DNA from 3 places in the Spongiibacter taiwanensis genome. Region 2 is predicted to be linked to each of the others. Evidence: predicted binding sites of a transcription regulator. Region 2 holds the regulator's gene; each other region holds the start of a gene.

Region 1 (4,178 bases), 720 kb from region 2:
TCGACCTGTGGTAGATCAGAAAAAGGGTGTTGAGAAAAAGTGGAGCCTGAAAAAGCTTAGCTCCCGCGAAAACCCCTTGGTGATTTTTACCCTAGTGAGCCAGACGGCCTTGGGTGCCTTTTTTCTCAGCTTTTTGGGTGCAGAGTTCGGTGTCGATGCTCTGGTGCAACTGCGTGACTCCGTGATGTATGTTCCTTTGATAGCCGTCGCGGTGGGCTTGGCGGGGCTCGGCATGCTGATGTCGGCCACCCACTTGGGCAAACCGCTGCGGGCCTATCGAGGGTTCAATAATTTGCGCCACTCACCCGTGTGCAGGGAAGGGCTCGGTATGTTGCTGTTTATGGTGTTTGGTGGCCTGCACCTGTTGGCAATGCTGCCGGAGAATCCCGTGTTTATTTCCTGGCTGGGTGAGTGGGGCCAGTACCGTGGCCTTGCAACGGTGTTCGCTTATCTAGCGTTGATATCTGGCGGTGTGGGTTTGTACTACATGTACCGCTGTTATCGAATCCCTGCCCGGCCATTCTGGAACCACTGGCAAACGGGTAGTGCCTTTGTCGGTAGCAGTGTAACCCTAGGGGGGCTGCTGGTTGCGGTGATGGGTTTGCCAACACTGCTGTTTATTGGTGGCGATGCCGGGGCATTGATGGGGATCGTCCTGGCAGGTGTGGTAGTGGGGAGTGTGATTGAGTTGATTGGTCTGTGGCGCCATGCCGCCGATATGAACCTGGCCAACAATGAGGGCAGCGTATCGCACTATGTTCAGAGCACACTGTTTGGCAAGAGTTACTGGCTGCGAAATGGCCTGCTCGGCGCAAATGCTTTACTGGCAGGGGTGATGCTGCTGTTCGGTATGGAGGTAACGGGTACCGGCCTGGTATTGCTGGCCAGCCTGCTGTTGTCGGCCCTTGTCGTCGCCACGATCGGTCGGGCCCTGTTCTATGTGCTGGTGGTGCCTACCACGATGCCGGGGGCGTTCTTCTGGAAGAATAAGGATTTTGAGGAGCATGCCAAGGAAATTGGCCTGGCGAACCTCCCTCAGGTCGGTGTGGTGGCGCACGGGCATTGAGCCGCTGGGGATAGACGCTCTGGAAATCGAATCTCGGGAAATCGAACCCGGCGTGTCCCTGGCGACAGACAATATACTCCTGCGGCAAGTCGTCGCCGGCTCTTGCGGTGGGCTAAGTCTGGCGGCAGCGCGGAATCGCTTAGCCCGGCCCTCTGGACATGGCGAGTATGCGGCTAAGTTCGGCGTGGCTGCGGCCGCTGTCTTGGCGCAAATTGTTGAAGCATGCCTGAATTTTGGCCAGGTCGCGTTTGGAGGTGGGGGTGTCTGTGTCGATAACGCCTTCAGTGCGTAATGCAATGCACACATCGCGGCTGAGGATAAAGGTATCTTTGCCGACAAAACGCAGGAAATAGGCACCAGAGTTGCCGCCCAATCGGCTACCGTGCTTTTTCAAGTAGGCCCAAAGACCGATGGTGTCGTCGTCGGGCCAGTCGGCGAGAAACTGGCCAACACTGCCGTGCTGTTTGATTAGATCGAGCACCATCATGGCATTTTCCTGAACCGCCCTGACCTTGCTCAAGTTGCGAATGATTCTGGGGTCCCGGGCCAGGTTTTCTAATTCCTCTGGTGAGCGCGAGGCAACCCAGACAGGAATGAAATGATTGAACACCGTTTCAAAACCAGACCACTTCTGCTCAACCACTCGCCACACGAAGCCTGCGCGAAAAATACACGCGGCCATTTCTGCCAGATAACGATTGTCGGGCGTTCGTATCAATGTCTGAGGGCTGGCGGGACTGGGGAGCTGCTCTTCAATAGCGGCGATGCTGCCGTGATGCTCGATCGCTTGAGTGAGAAAGGACTTGTAAAGGGAGGGCATGGTGTTTTCCGCAAATGTCGATAAGAGCCACATGCTCACTGTTAGTGGAGCATAGTTCCAGATATCGGTGTTCTCGTCAAAGCACTAGCGGCTGCTAACGCCGTCTTGCTCGGGCTGTTGTCACACAATTGCCGCCGTTTTGGCATAAATCTGTAGGCTGCGTGTCGCATTCGCTCTTTAGCATCGAGCTACAAAAAAATCCGCTCGATTGAGGAGATGTTATGCAGCTTAAGAAAACCGCATTGGCGCTGGGTATTGCGCTAGCCTGTCCCTTTTTTCTCGCCGCCTGCGACGGCGATGATGGACGCAATGGCCGTGACGGCGCAGACGGACAAGCCGGGTCGCCAGGTGCCGCTGGATCACCGGGAACACCCGGCGCGCCCGGTAGCAATGGCGCGAATGGCCTGGTAGAACAAACCACTCTCTATGCCGGGAATGAGCAATGCTTTAATGGTGGTGTCAGATTGGATTCGGGTCCAGACCTGGACGGTGATGGCGAACTGGCCGAGTCAGAAATCACCGCAACCTCTTACCTCTGCACACCCACTCAGGTGAATGACAGCAAAAACTTTAATCGCATTGCTGCCTTCCCCGTGTGCCTCCAGTTGGATGCGACCTGCGACGTGGATGACACCACCGCTGCCGAAATTGTGGCTGCCAGCGAGGACGGCTTGACCTTGATTTATTCCGACAGCCCCATGGAGCAAGTCGGTTTTGTCGATATTACTGACCCCAGTAAGCCCTCCGGTTTGGGTGTGTTGGCGCTGGCGGGTGAGCCAACATCGGTGGCGGTGAAAGGCGATTTTGCCCTGGTTGTCATGAATACCTCGGCAGACTTTATTAATGTGTCCGGCGCATTGGCGGTGGTGGATATTGCCAGCCGCAGTGTTGTACGCAGTATCGACCTGGGTGGCCAACCCGATTCTGTGGCCGTTAGCCCAGATGGCCGTTATGCCGCCATCGCCATTGAAAACGAGCGCGATGAAGACCTAGGTGACGGCGCGCCGCCACAACTGCCGGCGGGGAATTTGGTGATCGTGGATCTGGTCGGTACACCTGGGGAGTGGGTAACTCGCACGGTCGAGCTCACTGGCCTTGCTGATCTTTATCCGAGCGATCCCGAGCCTGAGTATATCGACATCAATAGCGACAATATTGCCGTGGTGAGTTTGCAGGAAAACAACCACCTGGTGTTGGTCGATTTGAGCGATGGCAGTGTGGTGAATCACTTCAGCGCCGGTAGCGTTGATTTGGACCAGATTGATACCGACAACGAATCCATTATCAGTTTTACAGACAGCCAGAAGGGTGTGCTGCGTGAGCCCGACGGCGTGACCTGGTTGTCTACTAGCTACTTTGTGACCGCTAACGAGGGTGACCTGGACGGCGGTAGCCGCGGCTTCAGTGTTTTTGATACCGCTGGCGCAGTGATATATGAAACGGGCAATCAGCTTGATTTGCTGACTGCGCGGATTGGTCACTACCCCGATGATCGCTCTGACAATAAAGGCAACGAGCCCGAAAACGCCGAGTTTGGTGTATTTGGTAGTGAGCGCTATTTGTTTGTGAACTCTGAGCGCGCCAGTGTGGTGTTTGTCTACGATGTGGCTGATCTGCGCAACCCGGTGTTCAAGCAGGTACTTCCGGCGGCCATTGGTCCCGAGGGCGCGCTGGCCATCCCCGGCCGTAATCTGCTGGTGGTCGCCAGTGAAGAGGATAGCCGGGACGATGTCTTCCGTTCAGCCCTGAACATCTACCAGTATGGGCAGGCGTCAGCGAACTATCCTTCCATTGTTTCCCAAGACCGCATCGATGGCACGCCGATTCCCTGGGCGGCCCTGTCAGGCCTGTCGGCTGATCCGGTTAACAGCAAACTGGTTTACGCCGTGGATGACAGCTACTACCTGCAAAACCGCATTTTTACCCTCGACGTCAGCAGCAGCCCTGCGGTGATCAACAAAGAGACCTACCTGGTGGATAGCAATGACATCCTGGCAGCCTTACCCGCTGGTGTTCGCCCGGCCGGGGCGATCAACGCCGACAAGACGGTGAATATCGATCCTGAGGGCATTGCCAAGTCGGCCGATGGCGGCTTCTGGATTGCCTCTGAAGGTTCTGGGAACCTTGTTGACGGTCCAGTGGCGAGTCAGAATTTGCTGGTAAAAACCGATGCTAAAGGGGTGATCACAGCCGTAGTGACTCTGCCCGATGGGGTAAACGCGCTGCAGCGTAACAACGGCTTTGAAGGTGTAGCAGAGTTTGAAGGTAAGTTGTATGTCGCCTTCCAGCGGG
Region 2 (4,178 bases):
ATGGGTGTGCGCACGGTGCCCCAGGGCAGCAAATATATTGTGCAGCGTCTGGGCAAGTACCACTCCACCCTGGCGCCAGGTTTGAATTTTATTATTCCTTACGTGGACACCGTGGCCTATAAGATCACGACCAAGGATATTGTCCTGGATATCCCTTCCCAGGAAGTTATCACTGAGGACAACGCGGTGATCATTGCCAACGCGGTGGCCTATATCAACATTGTATCGCCAGAAAAGGCGGTGTACGGGGTGGAGGATTACACTCTGGCCATTCAGAATCTGGTACAAACTTCGCTTCGTTCCATCATCGGCGAGATGGCCCTGGACGCGGCGCTGTCCTCCCGAGACCAGATCAAAGCCAAATTGAAGGCGGCAATTTCTGACGATATTGCCGACTGGGGAATTACCCTGAAGACGGTGGAAATTCAGGACATCAGTCCCTCGCCAACCATGCAACAGGCGATGGAGGAGCAGGCGGCGGCCGAGCGCCAGCGGCGGGCGGCAGTCACCAAAGCCGAGGGCGAAAAGCAGGCTGCCATTCTGGAGGCAGAAGGGCGGCTAGAGGCTTCCAAGCGGGATGCCCAGGCGCAGGTTGTGCTGGCGCGGGCCAGCGGCGCGGCGATTGAGGCGATCTCGGCGGCGGTGAAGGGAGAAGAGTTGCCGGCGTTGTTTTTGCTGGGCGAGAAATATGCAGATGCCCTGGTGGAGCTGTCCAGCTCCAGCAATGCGAAAACGGTTGTGTTGCCCGCAGACCTGCCCCAGGCGCTCAAGGGCATTTTGAACAAGGCGTAGGAGTTTATGGAGCATACTTTAAGACTGGTTATCAGTTGTCCCGACCGGGTTGGTATTGTCGCGCGGGTGAGCCAGTATGTTGCCGAGCAAGGCGGATGGCTAACGGAAGCGAATTATCACGCTGACGCCGAAAGTAACTGGTTTTTCATGCGCAATGAAATTCGCGCAGCGTCATTGACCCACGGTGTTGATGCCTTTTGCGAAGGCTTTAAAGAGATTGCCGGCTCCTATGACATGGAGTGGCAGCTGGTGGATTCCAATATCAAACGTAAAGTCGTCATTCTGGCCAGCCACGCTTCCCATTGCATTGCCGATATTCTGCACCGGTGGCACAGCGGTGAGCTGGACTGCGACATTCCCTGCGTCATTAGTAACCACGAAAACCTGCGCAGTATGGTGGAGTGGCACGGTATTCCCTTTGAATATGTGCCGGTTACTCCCGAGACGAAAGTTGAGGCCCAACTCAAGATTATGCGGCTCACCCTGGCTGCCCAAGCCGACTGCGTGGTGCTGGCCCGCTACATGCAAATCATTCCGCCGGAGTTTTGTCAGGCGTTTCCGGGCCGAATGATCAATATTCACCACAGTTTCCTGCCGTCATTTATTGGTGCCAATCCCTATCAAAAGGCCTTTGATCGTGGGGTGAAGCTTATCGGTGCAACCAGCCATTACGTGACTGAGACCCTCGACGAAGGCCCCATCATCGAGCAGGATGTGATTCGGGTGAACCACCGACACAGCAAGGATGATATGGTGCGTTTGGGGAAAGACGTGGAAAAGGCGGTACTCGCTCGTGCCCTGCGCAATCACCTGGAAGATCGCGTGCTAGTTCACGGGAATAAAACGGTAGTGTTTGATTAGATTAGAAAAAAACCGATCGTCATAAAAATGTCATCAAGTGTCGATTTAATGCAGTCATGAAAATCGTCGTTAAAGGCTTATAGAATGAATGAAAAGACCATTCTGATTGTCGATGACGAGGCGGCTATTCGCGAGATGATTCGGGTCGGCCTCGAACTTTCCGGCTACCAGTGCCTGGAAGCCAGTAATGCCCAGGAAGCCCATGGCATTATCGTTGATCAGCGCCCCGACCTCGTTCTGCTCGACTGGATGATGCCAGTGACCAGCGGTATTGAATTGCTGCGCCGTCTGCGTCGTGAAGAGCTCACCAAAGACCTGTTGGTCATTATGCTGACCGCTAAGGACGATGAGGATAACCGCGTCCAGGGTCTGGACGTCGGTGCTGACGACTACATCACCAAACCCTTTTCCTCCCGGGAGTTGATGGCCCGGATTAAGGCAGTGTTGCGTCGCAGTGGCAGTCAGAGTGACGAGGAAAGTATTGAAGTGAATGGCTTGAAACTCGACCCGGCGAGTCACCGGGTCTTTGCCCACCAGGACCCCCTTGATATGGGCCCAACCGAATTCAAACTGCTCAAGTTTTTCATGACCCACCAAGAGCGCGCTTACAGTCGTGGCCAGCTATTGGATCAGGTGTGGGGAACCAACGTTTATGTTGAAGAGCGCACGGTTGACGTGCATATCCGCCGTTTGCGTAAAGCGCTGCAGACGGATCGTCAGGATTTCGGTCAGTTAATCCAGACCGTGCGAGGCACCGGTTACCGTTTTTCTGCGACTGGCATAAGCGCCTGACGACGCAATGCGGGATAGTGGCTGGAAGACCGAGCTGACTAAAGTCAGTATTCCCCTAATTGGCATTGCGTTGGTGTGCGCGCTGTTCCAAGTGGGTGTTTGGCCGCTGCTGATTGCTGCTATTGCCGCGTGTGCTTGGCTGTTGTTACAACTCAAAAAATTGAATACATGGTTACAGGGTGGCATGGACGGTGAGCCACCGGAGGCAACAGGTATGTGGGGACAGGTTTTAGATTCAATCTACGACCTGCATCGTCAGGGCGCCCAGGATCGGGCGCGTCTGGGCGCTACGGTGGAGTATCTGCGGGCGTCGTTTGCGTCTATGTCGGACGCCGTAGTGATGTTGGATGCAGCCGGTAATATTGAATGGTGCAATACCGCGGCAGTGGACTTGCTTGGGTTGCAGCACGAGGAGGACACGGGGCGCCAACTAGTCAACTTGATCCGTGCGCCAGCCTTTCTGCGTTATTTCGAATCAGAAAAATACAAAATGCCATTGGAGATGTCGTCTCCAGTCAATGGGCATATACAGCTGAGTATCAATATCAGTTTTTTCGGCCAGGGTAGTAGGTTGTTGTTTGCGCGAGATGTGACCCGGACCCATCGCCTCGAAAAAATGCGCAAGGACTTCGTTGCCAACGTATCCCACGAATTGCGTACGCCGCTGACTGTTATCAATGGTTATCTCGAAACCTTTGCCGAGCACGGTGGCGAAAACCCCCGTTGGGATCGGGCCATCGCTCAGATGCTGCAACAATCCCGGCGCATGCATAATCTGATTCAAGACTTGATGCTGTTGTCGCGGCTGGAAACGTTGCCGGCCTCCGAGCAAGAGCAGATCAGAATGCGCCCGCTGATGGAAATGATTGCCGAAGAGGTTTCGGCCGCGGCAAAAGGGGAGCGGGAGATTCGGGTTGAATGCGATGATGATGCTGACCTACGGGGTTGCTACGCTGAACTGCGCAGCGCCTTCTCGAACCTGGCGGTCAACGCTGCGCGGTACACCGAGGCCGGGGATCAAATTACTCTGCGCTGGTTTCAGGATGACTATCACGCCTATTTTGAAGTCGAAGACACGGGCATTGGCATTGAGCCGCAATACATTCCCAGGCTGACCGAACGCTTTTATCGCGTCGAGGAAAGTCGCTCCATCGACACTGGCGGTACCGGCCTTGGGCTGGCGATTGTCAAGCACGTGTTGATTCGACATCGCGCCGAATTGCGTATTAAAAGTGTCATATCCCAGGGCAGTTGCTTCAGTTGTGTTTTTCCAAAATCATTACTAATCAATAAGTTAAAGTGATTTTTTGGGTAGTCATCGTTTTGTAACATAACTGTAACAATTGGGGTTTAGAGTGCCCCCTTAGACGAGTTTACTGGTTTGAGGAGAGGTCCGTGAAAATCAAGCAAAGTCTAATGGCAATGGCGCTGAGTGTGACCGCAGGGTTCTCGCTGGCGGGCGCCGAAGTAGACCCCGGTCTGGCATCTTACGAGAAAGCGTCGGGTGTCGCCGGAAATCTCTCCAGCGTCGGTTCCGATACCCTCGCCAATCTGATGACCCTGTGGGCTGAAGATTTTAAGCGGCATTACCCGAATGTGAATGTGCAAATCCAGGCCGCTGGGTCGTCCACCGCGCCCCCAGCGCTGACCGAGGGTACCTCCAATGTCGGCCCAATGAGCCGAAAAATGAAGGATAAGGAAATCGAGGCCTTTGAAGGCAAATACGGCTACAA
Region 3 (4,178 bases), 420 kb from region 2:
GGGCCTGCGCCATGGCGGCAAACCCATCAGCCTCCTGGGATTCTCGACGAACGCCAATATCAACGCTGGTATCCTGCCGGGACCAGGCCAAGGCAAGATAGGGCGCCTGGGTGCGATAGCGAATATCAAAGGCCCGGTTGCAACATCCACCCCATACATCGGTGCCACTGGCCAGCAGCCATGATACCTCTGCAGAGGTATCATGGCTGCCAATCAACGGTGCATGTCGCTCCACCAGGCCCAGCAAATACTGATTAAACTGCCAGGTAAGCGCCACATCCTGAACACCGTAAAAGTACCCCAGCGTGGCACTGACTTCGTCACCATTACCCAAGGTCCAGTGCTTTTCCAGGCTGAGGTCATTCGCCCTATTCGACACATCGTCGATACTGACGTTGAAGACGGTGGCGGTGAACACCTCGCCGGCGTAGTCCGCCCCTGAATTCGGGCCGGACGCCTCAACGAAGGGGCCGGCATCATAGCCATTATCGGCAGGAAACACGGCAATAAATCGACCATCGGTATCAGCAATACGGCTGCGATTGCGCAGCGTCAGGGTCGGTGTCGGCGATACACTGAAACTGCCACCCAGCACCGCAGACGTCACCGTCAAGCCATCGCTCACCTCGTGGCGGCGATTGGTGTTATTTCGATCAAAGGTGGCGTCACTTCCCCAGTTGCGCGAGTAGAAATTGGCCTGGCGCGGATCGATTCCCGGCAGGGTCTCAATTCGGCCACCGGACACCTTAACCGGCACCGGCATGTCCATCGGCACCTGATCATCCAGATACCGGCCATAGAGCTGGGCCTCGCCCTGCTCCCAAAAGTAGTTCACCCCAAAGCGAAGCTGCCCGCCCTGGGCCGGGCTGTCCCCTTCAGCCCGCGGGCCGTCGCTGCGCCGATAGAATCCTGCAAGCGATGCACTCAGGCCCGGCAGCAATTCTCCGCTGTACTGATTTAAATCCAGGCGCTGGTGGTCATGCCCCAAACCCTGACTCAGTTTCAGCGCGCCGCCAGCCGTCCCATCATTGCCGGCACCGATACGGTCGATAATGTTGATTACCCCCCCGGGCGCATTACTGGCCAAGGTTGCCGCAGAACCGCCGCGCACCACCTCAATGCGCTCAACACCCTCATCAAAACGCACAAACTGGTCGGCGGTGGCAAAGGCAATATCGCCAAACTGGAGCACCGGCAGACCATTTTCCTGAATCTGGAGGTAGCGGGCGCCACCAGCAGAAATGGGTAAGCCCCTCAGGGTCAAATTGGCATTGCCCTCGCCACCGCTGGCCTCTGCACGCACACCGGGCACGAAACGCAGCAATTCGGCAAAATTGGCGGAACCGTTCAAGTCGATTTGGCTGGGTAATACGTCACTGGTGGCGATACTGGCCTGGAAGCGCTGACGCCCCTCTACACTGGCCGTCACGATCATCTCTTCCAGACAGATAAAGCCCTGGCATTGCTGGGCGCTTAGCCGGTCTGTCGCAAACAATCCCACTGCAAGAGTCGCGCTTACCGTCAAACCCGCTGTCAGCCTCACAGGTTAATCACCTCATACCACTGTTTTATTTTTGTCATAAGGTAAGCGCATCAGTAAATGGCCGGATGACGCGCCCACCGGATGGCAGCACCGGCCCAAAACTCACCATACGGTGGCACCGACATTAGCTTTATTCGGAATTCTACTGACACTCGGTGTTTCAGTGTGCCCGTGACTGATCATCCCGCCTCCCCAACCCAACCGCCTGGCTTTCACCCGATTTTCATAAAACCGCCATCAAAACATAACGAGCCTGCAATAGAACACGCGGAAGCTGCTGGCAGCATTTTGCAAACTGTAGGAGATCGTTATGATTATTAGAAAAACCACCATCGCAGCCGGTATCACCGCCGCCTTGCTGGCGATGGCCGGCTGCGACGGGGATGATGGAGATCGGGGTGCAACCGGCGCCCAGGGCCCTCAAGGTGAGCAGGGTCAACAGGGCACACCGGGTACACCCGGCAGCCAGGGTCCCCAGGGCCCGGCCGGTGAAAACGCGACCGACACCAATATCGTGCTGTCTTTCATGGGCCGCTTTGAAACGGGTCAATTTGACGAGTCAGCGGCGGAGATTGTTGATTTCGATCCCGCTACTGACCGCGCCTTTGTGGTCAATGCCCAGTCTGGCAAGGTCGATGTACTCAACGCCACCGATCCGGCAGCGCCCGCGCTGATCAGCTCGCTGAATGTGGCCGCGGATGTGGCTGGCGCCGTTGAAGGCATCGACACCGACGATCTAGGCGCCGCTAACAGTGTGTCTGTCTACGATGGCTTTCTGGCTGTGGCCATTGAAGCCAGCCCGAAAACCCAGCCCGGTTACGTTGCCTTTTATCAGACTGACGGCACCTTCGTCACCGCCCTTCAGGCCGGTGCACTGCCCGATATGCTGACCTTCACCCCCGATGGCAGCAAAGTGGTTGTCGCCAACGAAGGCGAGCCCAATGGCGATTACTCTATCGACCCGGAAGGCACCGTGACCGTGATCGATGTCTCTGGTGGTATCACCAATGTAACGGCCGCCAACGTGACTCAGATTAGCCTTGGCACTGCTGCGCTAACGGGCCCGGTGCGCATCTCGTCCAAATCGGCCTCTCAGGGCGCCGACCTGGAGCCGGAATACGTGGTGGTCAGCGCCGATAGCCAAACCGCCTACGTAATGCTGCAAGAAAACAACGCCGTGGCCGAAATCAATCTGGCCGATAATACCGTGGCCAGCATTACTGGCCTGGGCTTCAAGGACTTCTCGATTCCCGGCAACGAACTCGACGCGAGCAACGACGACGGTGCGATCAATATTCGCAACTGGCCGGTGTTTGGTGTGTACATGCCTGACAGCGCCGAAATCATTGAAGTCGCCGGCAAAACCTACCTGCTGACCGCCAACGAAGGCGATGGTCGCGAATACCTGACTGGCGCGGCTGATGAAGCCGATTGTACCGCTCAGGGCGGATTCGACTTTGACGACGGCGACTGCTTCCACTACCTGGATGAAGTGCGCATCAAAGATATCGAAGATGATGGCGCCACGTTCTCCGCTGACCTGTTGGCCCGTCTGCCTGCCGGCTTTGACGAGGACGAACAATTGGGTCGTCTGAAAGTGGTTGCCAACCTTGGTACCACCGGCGCCTGTGCATCACTGGCGACAACCGGTTTACCTGAGGCCGATTGCAGCTACGAAGGTCTGTACAGCTACGGTGCCCGCTCCTTCTCAATCTGGGATGCGAGCACCATGCAGCGGGTGTATGACTCTGGCAGCGACTTTGAAGTCATTACTGCCAACCGTCTGGGCTTGTTCGGCTTCAATGCCAGCAACGATGACAACGAAGGTGACGATCGCTCCGACGACAAAGGTCCCGAGCCTGAGGCCATTGAAGTGGGTGTGGTTGCCGGTAAGACCTACGCCTTTATCGGTCTGGAGCGGGTCGGTGGCGTCATGGTGTACAACATCAGCAACCCCGAATCGCCCCGTTTCGTTCAGTACATCAACCCACGGGACTTCACTCTGGCTGATGTCGAAGACGATCTGGACCTGGTTGGCGATCTCGGCCCCGAGTCCATCAAGTTTGTCAGCGCCGAAGACAGCCCCACCAGCCGTCCCATGCTGATTGTGGGCAACGAAGTGAGCGGCACCACCGCCTTCTTTGATATCGAGATCGTCAACTAAGGCAATCCGGCCCTCAGCAATACCAATAAGCCCGCTTCAGCGGGCTTTTTTGTGCCCGAAAGGGCTGGCCATTAGCGGTGAAAACCCGCCTTGGTTCGTACCCACACCGACGCTCTGAGTGTGACCTTATTTGCCGCAGGGACCACCAGAGCAGCCCTTTTGCTCTCGTCAACGTGCTTATCAAATAAAAAAAGGCCCACAGGGTTGTGGGCCAGGCGGGTGATATTCTTTACCCGGCGGCAAATGCCGCCGGCAAATCGGATTGGCTAAAAACGCAAGGTGAACTCCACACCATAGGTAGCCGGCGTGCCGTATTGCTGTAGCATTGCTGCGCTCTGGGCCAATACCTGGACCAGGTATTCCTCATCAGTCACATTGTTGGCATAGACAGCAATCTCGTAACGCTCATCCTGAGGCGCCCAGCTAAGCCGCACATTCAGCAAGCCGTAGGCATCCTGATGGGTGTCATTG

What was found. The regulator PhoB, encoded in region 2, activates phosphate uptake and scavenging genes when phosphate is short. The targets are predictions, from matches to a motif close to TGTCATAAANNTGTAACA.
Region 1: a site for PhoB is predicted at 2,027-2,044, ahead of NCG89_RS03825 (esterase-like activity of phytase family protein). Genes of this name have one in related genera too.
Region 3: a site for PhoB is predicted at 1,565-1,582, ahead of NCG89_RS15190 (choice-of-anchor I family protein). Genes of this name have one in related genera too.

The regions. Positions count from the first base shown of each region.
Region 1 is NZ_CP098455.1:788,551-792,728, reverse strand. It holds gene NCG89_RS03835 (DmsC/YnfH family molybdoenzyme membrane anchor subunit) at 1-1,066, shown strand, start outside; gene NCG89_RS03830 (DNA-3-methyladenine glycosylase I) at 1,206-1,886, opposite strand; gene NCG89_RS03825 (esterase-like activity of phytase family protein) at 2,108-4,178, shown strand, end outside.
Region 2 is NZ_CP098455.1:64,173-68,350, forward strand. It holds gene NCG89_RS00300 (SPFH domain-containing protein) at 1-792, shown strand, start outside; gene purU (formyltetrahydrofolate deformylase) at 799-1,653, shown strand; gene phoB (phosphate regulon transcriptional regulator PhoB) at 1,738-2,445, shown strand; gene phoR (phosphate regulon sensor histidine kinase PhoR) at 2,453-3,748, shown strand; gene NCG89_RS00320 (PstS family phosphate ABC transporter substrate-binding protein) at 3,841-4,178, shown strand, end outside.
Region 3 is NZ_CP098455.1:3,353,636-3,357,813, reverse strand. It holds gene NCG89_RS15195 (TonB-dependent receptor domain-containing protein) at 1-1,543, opposite strand, end outside; gene NCG89_RS15190 (choice-of-anchor I family protein) at 1,854-3,707, shown strand; gene NCG89_RS15185 (TonB-dependent receptor) at 3,974-4,178, opposite strand, start outside.